DNA from 3 places in the Mesorhizobium sp. USDA 4132 genome. Region 1 is predicted to be linked to each of the others. Evidence: riboswitches for the same ligand, from Rfam matches in the RefSeq annotation. Region 1 holds a riboswitch; each other region holds the start of a gene.
What was found. Region 1 has a riboswitch for cobalamin ahead of ACZ9IU_RS05105 (aromatic ring-hydroxylating oxygenase subunit alpha). Riboswitches for the same ligand answer to the same signal wherever they lie in the genome.
Positions count from the first base shown of each region.

Region 2: linked by a shared signal. The riboswitch ahead of ACZ9IU_RS22000 (CbtB domain-containing protein) and the one ahead of ACZ9IU_RS05105 (aromatic ring-hydroxylating oxygenase subunit alpha) in region 1 are both predicted to bind cobalamin.
Region 3: linked by a shared signal. The riboswitch ahead of bluB (5,6-dimethylbenzimidazole synthase) and the one ahead of ACZ9IU_RS05105 (aromatic ring-hydroxylating oxygenase subunit alpha) in region 1 are both predicted to bind cobalamin.

Region 1 is NZ_JBWCCP010000001.1:1,002,465-1,005,730, forward strand. Features, by position in the region: gene ACZ9IU_RS05095 (L-threonylcarbamoyladenylate synthase) at 1-583, opposite strand, end outside; gene ACZ9IU_RS05100 (DUF6656 family protein) at 617-1,213, opposite strand; cobalamin riboswitch at 1,397-1,626, shown strand; gene ACZ9IU_RS05105 (aromatic ring-hydroxylating oxygenase subunit alpha) at 1,731-2,975, shown strand; gene ACZ9IU_RS05110 (BA14K family protein) at 3,084-3,266, shown strand, end outside.
Region 2 is NZ_JBWCCP010000001.1:4,436,803-4,440,068, reverse strand. Features, by position in the region: gene cobW (cobalamin biosynthesis protein CobW) at 1-549, opposite strand, end outside; gene ACZ9IU_RS22005 (DUF1636 family protein) at 546-956, opposite strand; cobalamin riboswitch at 1,065-1,303, opposite strand; cobalamin riboswitch at 1,363-1,591, shown strand; gene ACZ9IU_RS22000 (CbtB domain-containing protein) at 1,629-1,805, shown strand; gene ACZ9IU_RS21995 (CbtA family protein) at 1,819-2,580, shown strand; gene cobO (cob(I)yrinic acid a,c-diamide adenosyltransferase) at 2,577-3,191, shown strand; gene ACZ9IU_RS21985 (cobyric acid synthase) at 3,194-3,266, shown strand, end outside.
Region 3 is NZ_JBWCCP010000001.1:2,062,376-2,065,641, reverse strand. Features, by position in the region: gene ACZ9IU_RS10750 (hypothetical protein) at 84-776, shown strand; gene bluB (5,6-dimethylbenzimidazole synthase) at 777-1,463, opposite strand; cobalamin riboswitch at 1,558-1,749, opposite strand; gene ACZ9IU_RS10740 (TolB family protein) at 1,777-2,613, opposite strand; gene ACZ9IU_RS10735 (NAD+ synthase) at 2,623-3,266, opposite strand, start outside.

The DNA of each region.
Region 1 (3,266 bases):
GCAGCAGCCGGATCACGCCATCCTCGACACGAACGATGGTCGATTCGACACCGACCGGAGCCGCGCCGCCGTCGATGATCAAAGCCAGCTTGTCGCCCAGGTCGTCGGCCACATGGGCGGCGCTGGTTGGGCTCACCTTGCCGGACGTGTTGGCGCTCGGCGCCGCAAGCGGCTTGCCGAAGGCGCGGATCAGATCGGAAGCGAAGCCCTTGGGAAGCCGGATGCCGACCGTGTCGAGCCCGGCCGTCGCCAGCGCGTGGATGCCGCTTTCGGGCTTCAGGGCCAGGATCAGGGTGAGGGGGCCCGGCCAGAAGGCTTGGCCAAGCTTTTTCGAAATCGGATCGAAGTCGGCATAACGCTCGGCCATGGCAAGATCCGACATATGGCAGATCAGCGGATTGAAGCGCGGCCGGCCCTTGGTCTCGTAGATGCGGGTGATGGCGGCGGGATTGGTGGCATCGGCCGCAAGCCCGTAGACCGTCTCGGTCGGGATCGCCACGGGAAGGCCGTCGCCGAGCACGGCGCAGGCCTGGGCAAGCGCGCCGTCATGGTCCCGGGTGATGTCGATGATTTGAGCCGTCATATCCGCCCGTCAATAACGCGGACCCGGGCGTCTTCATAGCTTTTTGATGATCTCGCGGAGCATTTCGTTGGAGGTGCCGAGCATCAGCACGTTCTTGATCGCTTCCATCGGATCGTTGGTCCGGAACAGAAGGCCGTTCTTGCGGATCGAGCGGTTGATCTGCAGCGGCTGGCCGGCCTCTCGTTCGACAGCAACGGCGAAATACATGCGCGAATAGGCCGTGCTGATACGCTCGAAGAACGTTTCCTCCCCGCCCATCTCCGAGACGAAATTGGCAATGTAGAAGGACCAGCTGACCGGCACGCCGTGGGCAAGTTGCGTTTTTGCCGCCGTGACATGGCAATAGCCGAGATGCGGCCGCTCATCGAGCGTGTGGTGAAAGATGATCTTCGGAAACTTGATCGAGCGATGGAAGGAGTTGATCCGGTTGTGGCTTGTCTCGCCGGCCGCCTCCAGCCTTTTGCCTGTGCGCTCGGCGACCTCGTCATGGGTGAGATAACGGCGCTCTTCCGGCAGCCAGATCGGATTGTAGCGGGCGATGCGCCCCGTCCGAAGGAATTCGGAATGGGCAGCGGTCTTCACTGCCACCGGCGCCGGAGGCTTTGGTGGAGGAGCTTTATAGTAACGGATTTTCCCCTTGGCCTGCACGGTGGCATCGCTCCCATTCGAGCCGGGATTTTATGGCTTATCCCTTAATGACAGGTTTCGCTTTCGCGGGGCTGGAGTGTTGCATTCCGGGCCGTTTCGCCGCTGTCGCCAACGCGGTTGCCGATGTCGCAATGTCGCCTATGCGACACGCCCGCTCGATGATTATATCCGCCTCGATCTTGAGGTGCCGCCTGTCTAGGGAAGGCGGAGAATTGGGAAGCCGGCAGGGGTCTTCGAAACCTTGATCCGGCGCTGCCCCCGCAACGGTGGTGGAGCAAGAAAGCTTGGTACAGGCCACTGGGAAAGAGCCGAAAAGGCCGCCCGGGAAGGCGCCGAGCCCGTCCCGCAACGGACAGCTCCTGAGCCCGGAAACCAGCCTCGGGACAAAAGATGACGACCGGACGCGGCGGGCGTTCGGGACAGGGTTTGGGGCGGGCCTGGGGGCCGGCCGGCATTTCCATGTCCTTCCGCTGTCCACATTGACGAGGAAGGGAAGTATATGGAAATTCGCAATCAGGCCCTGCGGCAGCTCAAGAACCGCCGCGAGGGGTTCAGCCTCGAACAGCCCTTCTATACCGATCCCGCCTATTTCAAGCTCGATCTGGAAATGATCTGGTACCGCGACTGGCTGTTCGTCGGGCATGATTGCGAGCTGCCCAAGGCCGGCGCCTATTTCACCCTGCAGATCGGCGATTATCCGGTCGTTATCGTGCGCGGCCGCGACAACCAGATCCGGGCGCTGCACAATACCTGCCGCCATCGTGGCAGCCGTGTCTGCACCAAGGAACATGGCTCGGCGGTGCGGCTCGTTTGTCCCTACCATCAATGGACCTACGAGCTGGACGGCTCGCTTCTGGTCGGTCGCCAGATGGGCCAGGACTTCGACAAGACCCAATTCAGCATGAAGAAGGTCCATTGCGAGAGCGTCGCCGGCTTTATCTTCATCTGTCTTGCCAACGAGGCGCCGGATTTCGCGCCGGTTCGCGCCGCCATCGAGCCTTATATGGCCCCGCACCGCCTGTCGGAAGCCAAGGTCGCGCACCAGTCGACGATCATCGAAAAGGGCAACTGGAAGCTCGTCTGGGAAAACAACCGCGAGTGTTACCACTGCGCCGCCAACCACCCGGAACTCTGCCGCACCTATCCGGAATCGCCGACCGCGACCGGTGTCCAGGGCGCCAAGGACGATCCGGTCATCGCCGCCCATTGGCAGCGCTGTGAGACGGCCGGGTTGCCGAGCGAGTTCCGGATGGACGAGACCGGCCAGTTCCGCGTCGCGCGCATGCCGCTGATCGAGGATGCCGAGAGCTATACGATGAGCGGCCGCAACGCCGTACAGCGCAAACTCTCCGACGACGTGACGATCAATTCGATCGGCACCATGCTGCTGTTCCACTATCCAAGCAGCTGGAACCACATTCTCGGTGACCACGCGATCTCGTTCCGCGTCACCCCGCTCGGGCCGGAAGAAACGGCGGTTACCACCAAATGGCTGGTCCACAAGGACGCGGTCGAGGGCGTCGACTACAATCTCGAAGAACTGACCCATGTCTGGAACATGACCAACGACCAGGACCGTCAGATCGTGGAGGAAAACGCTTTCGGCATCCGCTCGCCCGCCTACGAGCCCGGTCCTTACTCGCCACTCCACGAAGGCGGCGTCATGCAGTTCGTCGAATGGTACTCGAACTTCATGGTCAATCGGCTGCAGGGCGACCAGGCGAAACTTTCGATCGTCGCCTGATCGCCAATTCGTGATCGGCGTTGATCGGCACGGGGCGTGGCTCCAGGAACGGAATCCCGCGTGTGGCGTTGTTTTCTGATTGAAAATCAGAATGAGGAAGCACCCCGCATGAACGCCTTTCGCCTACGCCTGACCGCAGCGGCAGTCGCGGTGGTCACGACATTTGCTGGCCTTGTACCCGCGCAGGCTGTCCAAATGCCGGCTCCGCCATCCGGCATTTCGGCCGCCAGCGATGTCACCAATGTCCAGTACCGTCGCGACTTCCGGCGTGACCGATACGGTTGGTATCGC
Region 2 (3,266 bases), 3.4 Mb from region 1:
CACGATCATGTCGGCACAGGCCACCTGGTCCTCGAACACTTCCTCGACCGGGTCGTCATGGTCGATCGAACCGTCCGCGTCGCGCTGCGCTTCCAGCGCCTCGTGATCGTCGGCAACGCGACCTTCGGCGAGCGCCAGTCCGTCGACCACGGCAATCACGGCGTCAACCGTCACACGCGCCTTGACGTCAGGCCACTGGAAGGCCTGGACGAGCGGTTTCGGCAACGCGAGGCCGGAGGTCTCGATGAGGATGTGATCGACGCAGGGTTCGATGGCCAGGATACGGTCGATCGCCGGCACGAAATCGTCCGCCACGGTGCAGCAGATGCAGCCGTTGGCAAGCTCGATGATGTTGTCTTCCGGGCAGCTTTCGATGCCGCAGCCCTTCAGCACGTCGCCGTCTATGCCGACATCGCCGAATTCGTTGACGATGATCGCCAGCCGCTTGCCTTTCAGGTTTTCGATCAGGTTGCGGATCAGCGTGGTCTTGCCGGCTCCCAGAAACCCGGTAACGACGGTGCAGGGAACGCGGTCGAACGAAACGCTCATGATGGCATGTCCTCGTGGTGATGAAAGGGTGGAATACGGGCCGTCATGCCCTTGCCGCGCAGGCAGGTCGGGCGGCCGCGAAGGGGAAGGAAACCGCGCTCGTCCTCGGCCAGCATCATCGCGCCGGTGACGATGTCCTCGACATTGTCGAGCGACAGGTGGCCGAAGACATAGGACCAGCCGCTCTTGTGGTTGAAGGCGGCACTCGGGCTTTTTTCGCAATTGGCAAGGCAGGTGACCGGCTTGACCGCGAGCGGCTTGCCGCTTGCTGCCTCGCGCAGCGCCGCGATCAGTGCGATGCCTGGCCGGATTTCGCCGTCGGACGCGTCACGGCAATTGGTGCAGACGAAAATCGTCACATCTGCCGGGCCGGCGGTTGCCGGATCATCTGGTCGGTGGTCACTCATCGGTCAGCCGCGTTCCCGCCGGGGTCGAAAAATCGGGGCGCGGAGCAGAAGGTCGAAAATCCCTCTGCGGTGATCGAGAAACTTCCTCCGGAGCACCCCGCCCGGTGAAGCAAAATTAATCGGACGGCAGGTCTCCTGGCTCGCGGGTCGTCGCCATTTGCCTGCCTTCCCAGGATACCGTTGGCCGGATTTCCCAGTGGCTTGACGGCCAAATGGCCGTTTTAGGCAATGGCTCGCCGCCTACAGTTGCGGGGGCAGCCGCGGCATTGATCCTGAAAAGGGATCGCACCGCATTCTCTCTTAGCCCTCCCCGTTGCCGGAAAGGGACCATCTCTCTTCAAGTAAGCCCGGTCGCAGGCCCATGTCAATGCGTCGCAAAGGCGATTGCCGTGACGGCGAATTCGTCTATAGTGATCGAGCCTATGGTGCCCGAAAGGGTTTTAGAGGGAATGCGGTGCGACGGAATTCTGCCGTCCAACCCGCGGCTGCCCCCGCAACTGTAAGCGGAAAGTCTTCGACCAAAACGGCCGTCCGGCCGTCATGCCACTGGGAAATCCGGCCAACGGACTTCTGGGAAGGCGGGAGAAGGCGTCCGATCCGCGAGCCAGGAGACCTGCCAGAGGCGGCAAAGAACGTGAACGGCCCTCGGGTGGAGGGCGAAAGGACGAGACCATGGTTACGAATTCTGCTGCAGCTGCAGTCACCATTTCCGCTTCGAAGATCATTCCCCTCAGCATGACGGCCCTGCTCGGCCTGTTCATCGTCGGCTTTGTCGGCTTCTCGCATCTGGAAGTCGTCCACAATGCCGCGCATGACACGCGCCACTCGCTCGCCTTCCCCTGCCACTGAGGAGTTCTCCCCAATGTCGTTGTTTCGCAACATCGTCTTCACGGCGGTGATCGCCGGGCTTTTGTCCGGACTGCTGCTGACCGTGATGCAGAGTTTCTCCACCGTGCCGCTGATCCTGCGGGCGGAAGTGTTCGAAAATGCCGCGCCCGAGGCAGGCCACAGCCATGACGCAGCACCTGCCGCAGGTGCTGCGTCATCCGCCGCCGAGCATCACCACGGCGAGGAAGCCTGGGCTCCCGCCGATGGCTTCGAGCGTTTCATCTATACACTCGCCGCGGACATGCTGTCGGCTATCGGTTTTGCCCTTGTCCTCATCGCCGCCTCGGAAGCGTTCGGCGGCTTCAAGGGCTGGCGCGGTGGCCTGATGTTCGGCATTGCCGGCTTTCTCACCGTCATTCTCGCGCCCGGCCTTGGCCTGCCGCCGGAACTGCCCGGCATGCCGGCCGCGGAACTCGGTCCGCGCCAGATCTGGTGGGTCTCGACGGCTGTCTGCACGGCAATCGGTCTCGGCCTGCTCGCCTACACACGCTCGGCCGTATTTGCAGCGCTTGCGGTCGTGCTGCTGATCGCCCCGCATCTGGTCGGCGCGCCGCTGCCGCCCAGCCATGAAACGGCCGTCCCGATGGATCTCTATGCCCGCTTCGTCAACGCCGTCTATGCCACCAACCTGGTGTTCTGGGCGGTGCTCGGTGCGCTGGCCGGTGTCGTCCGCGAAAAGTTCCGCGCTGGCGAGGAAGCTTCTGCCGGATCTTCGGCGAAGCTCGCTTCCCGGTGAAGGAGATCGATGAGGCGTCCGTCGAGCGTCACCGCGCCAAGATGGCGAACCGCAAGGCGGTTCAGGATGCGGAAGTGGCAGAGAAGACCCAGGAAAAGGGTCTTCTCATCGTCCATACCGGCTCCGGAAAAGGCAAATCCACAGCCGCCTTCGGCCTGGCGCTGCGCATGCTCGGCAACAACCGCCGGGTCGGCGTCGTGCAGTTCATCAAGGGCGCCTGGTCGACTGGGGAGCAGCCGGCGCTTGCCGTCTTCGGCGACCGCGTCGCCTGGCACACGATGGGTGAAGGTTTTACCTGGGAGACCCAGGACCTGAAGCGCGACGTCGCCGCGGCGGAAAAGGCCTGGGAAAAGGCACTCGAGCTGATGGCGGACGAGACGATCGGGCTCGTCATCCTCGACGAACTCAACATCGCGCTCCGTTATGACTATCTCGATCTCGACAAGATCGTCGCCGCGTTACAGGCACGGCGGCTGGATCTGCATGTGGTCGTCACCGGCCGCAACGCCAAGCCGGCGCTGATCGAGGCCGCCGACATGGTGACCGAGATGTCGCTGGTCAAACACCACTTCAAGGCGGGCGTGAAGGCCCAGGCCGGCATCGAGTTTTAGCCATGGTTGGGGTCAAGCCAGCTCGGGCGCTGATGTTTCAGGGAACGGGCTCGGATGTGGGCAAGTCGCTGGTCG
Region 3 (3,266 bases), 1.1 Mb from region 1:
CCGTGCGGTGATCGCGGCCTTATGAGATTATCAACCGGCACGTTCCATGATGGCATCTTCTACTAAAGGAGAGGATGCCGGAATTGCCGATACCGCTTCGCGGCCTGCTGACCATACCGCTCTTGTTTTTGCCTGCTGCAGCGCTGGCGGGAGACCCTGCCGTTTGCGCAGCGCTCTACCGGAAACTTGGAAACAGCCCGGAGATCATCGGCAACACGTCCGCGGCGCGCAGCTATGCCCAGCAGCTCGGCGAATATAATGCCGATATCCGCGAACTGCGGGTCGACATGCGCCGAGCCGGCTGCGGCAACGGCAGCGTCGTGGTTCTCGGCGGCCCCAATGCCGAGGTCTGCGGCCAGATGCGGGATGCGCTGGACAGAATGGAGCAGAGCCGCGACACGCTGACAGCTGAGCGCAACGGTTCGCGGCAGATGATCCTGCCCTCGGAAGAGCGGAATGCCATTCTCGCCGCCATTCGCGAACAGCGCTGCATCCCTTCTTTCGAGCCGCTGCCGCCTGTAGTCGACGACAAGCGAAAGGTGCCGGGCATCGAGCTTCCCAGGCAAGAGGAGCCTTATTCCGGAATTACCAACCTGCGCACCCACCCACCGCAAAAGCCGCAGGCAACCGCAGTCCCGCCGCCAGTGCTCACGCCGCCGCCGGAGCGGCCATACGACCCAAGCAAAAAGGTGCGCACCGTCGGGCCGACCTTCCTGCCCGAAGCGGGTATTGATCTCACCAATCCGAAATCGGCAGGACCGCAGCCGCAGCAATAGTCAGCGGCTGTCCCATCGGTCCTGAAAGATCAGCGCGTCCAGGCCTAAACGCTGGCGCCAGCCCTTGAGCGCCAGTTCGGGTTCGCCGTAGAGCCGATCGACATAACCGAGGCAGAGCCAGGCGACGATCTCGACACGGTCGGGAATACCGAGCAGTCCGCGCACGTCCTCGTCGCGGAAAATGCTGACCCAGCCAACACCGACGCCCTCGGCCCTTGCCGCGAGCCAGAGGTTCTGCACGGCGCAGACGGTCGAATAGGCATCCATGCGCGGATTGTGAGTGCGGCCGAGCACGACCGGACCGGCGCGGTCCGGATCGCAGGTGACGCAGATCGACAGCGGCGCCTTGACGATGCCTTCGAGCTTGAGACTGCGGTAGAGGTCGCGGCTTTCGTCGGCAAACATCTCCACGGCTTCGTCATTGGCGCGCGAGAAGGCGGCACGAGCCGCCTCGCGTACCGCCGGATCGCGGATGAGGATGAAATTCCAAGGCTGCATGAAGCCGACCGAGGGTGCCGAATGCGCGGCGCCAAGCAGCCGCATCACCAGGTCGTCCGGCAGCGGATCGGGCAGGAACTGGTCGCGCACGTCGCGGCGTGTCTCGATCGCCCGGTAGACGGCGGCGCGTTCGACCTTGGAAAACTCGCCGGCAGGCAGCAAGGCATGGGCGAAAGGATCAGTCTGCATCGTCAAGTCCCCAACAATGCCGTCGCTCCCTCGCCTTCCCGGCTTGAAGCCTTTGGGCAAAAAGAGGTCCGAAACCGTTCCGCCGTCCGCGCGGGCTGGTCTATCTCGTCAGGCCGGTCTTCTGACTTGGCTTCGTCCGCCTCCACCGCCGCCTTCCCGAGAAAATCCCAGTGGCTCTCATATCCTGCGGCCGAGCGTCCACCTCACAGCGTTGGGCACGTTCCGGTTCCACCCCGGATTCCCGATTCTCCGGCTTGTCGCCGGCACCTGACAGGATCGTTTATGCCCTCACGCTATCTTCGGCGCAAGGCGTTCATGCGACAGGGAAATAGCGCACATAGGCAAACTCATCGCCATCAGGCGACCAGTTCGGCGAATTCATCGTGCCTTGCCCGCCGAAAAGCTCGAACAGCGTTTCGACATTGCCGCCGTCCATGTCCATCAGCCTGACGCGGACGTCGAGATCGCGCGGGTGGTCGAAGACATCGGCGTCGTAGGAAACAAAAACGATCTTGTCACCCTTCGGAGACGGATGCGGAAACCAGTCGCCGTAACCGCCGTCGGTGATCCGCTCCGCGGCGCCGCCTGCGGCCGGGACGCGCCAGATCTGCATCAGCCCGGTGCGACTGGAATTGAAATAGATCCATTTTCCATCCGGCGAATAGTCCGGCCCGTCATTGCGGCCCTCGCCGAATGTCAGCCGCTTCTCTGCGCCACCTTCGATGCCGATCGTATAGATGTCGAACTCGTCGCCGCGGATGCCGCAATAGGCGAAGTTTTTTCCGTCCGGCGACCAGCCATGCCAGTAGGACGGCAGGTTCCGGGTCACCAGCCGCGGCACGCCGCCGCCGGCGGGAAGCACATAGATCGTCGACTTGCCGAACTCTACCTTGTCGGAAATGGCGATCAGCGAACCGTCCGGCGAAATGCCGTGGTCGTTGTTGCATTGGCGGGCAAAGCCGGTATCGACCGGTTCAGGCTCGCCGTCACCGTCCGGCGACAGACGATAGATCAGGCCCTCGCTGTTGAGCATCAGGTAACGCCCGTCCGGCGACCAGTTGGGCGCCTCGAACAGGGCTTCCGTCTGCCAGACCACTCGCATCGCCCTCGTCCGGATATTGAAGATCTCGACCGAGCTGCGCGGGGCCATGATCCTCTCCTACCGGTCGCGGAAACGGTTGGTGATCGGATAGCGCCGGTCGCGGCCAAAATTCTTCTTGGTGATCTTGACGCCCGGCGCCGATTGGCGCCGCTTGTATTCGGCGAGATAGAGCAGGTGTTCGATCCGGTGAACAGTCGCGATGTCGTGGCCGCGGGCGACGATCTCCTCGGTGCCCATTTCCAGCTCGACGAGGCATTCGAGAATGTCGTCGAGCACCGGATAGGGCGGCAGCGAATCCTGGTCGGTCTGGTTGGGTCTGAGTTCCGCGGACGGGGCCTTGGAGATGATGTTCTTCGGGATCACCTCGCCGCTTGGGCCAAGAGCCGTCGGCGGCAGGTGTTCGTTGCGCCAGGCGGCCAGCGCGTAGACCTGCATCTTGTAGAGGTCCTTGATCGGATTGAAGCCGCCGTTCATGTCGCCGTAGAGCGTTGCGTAGCCGACCGACATTTCCGACTTGTTGCCGGTCGTCACCACCATCGAGCCGAACTTGTTGGAGATCGCCATCAGGATCGTGCCGCGGGCGCGGCTCTGGAGGTTCTCTTCGGTAATCCCCTCGTCGGTTCCTTCGAACAGCTCGGCCAGCGCTGACGAAAAACCGTCCACCGGCTCGGCGATCTGCACGATGTCGTACCGGCAGCCGA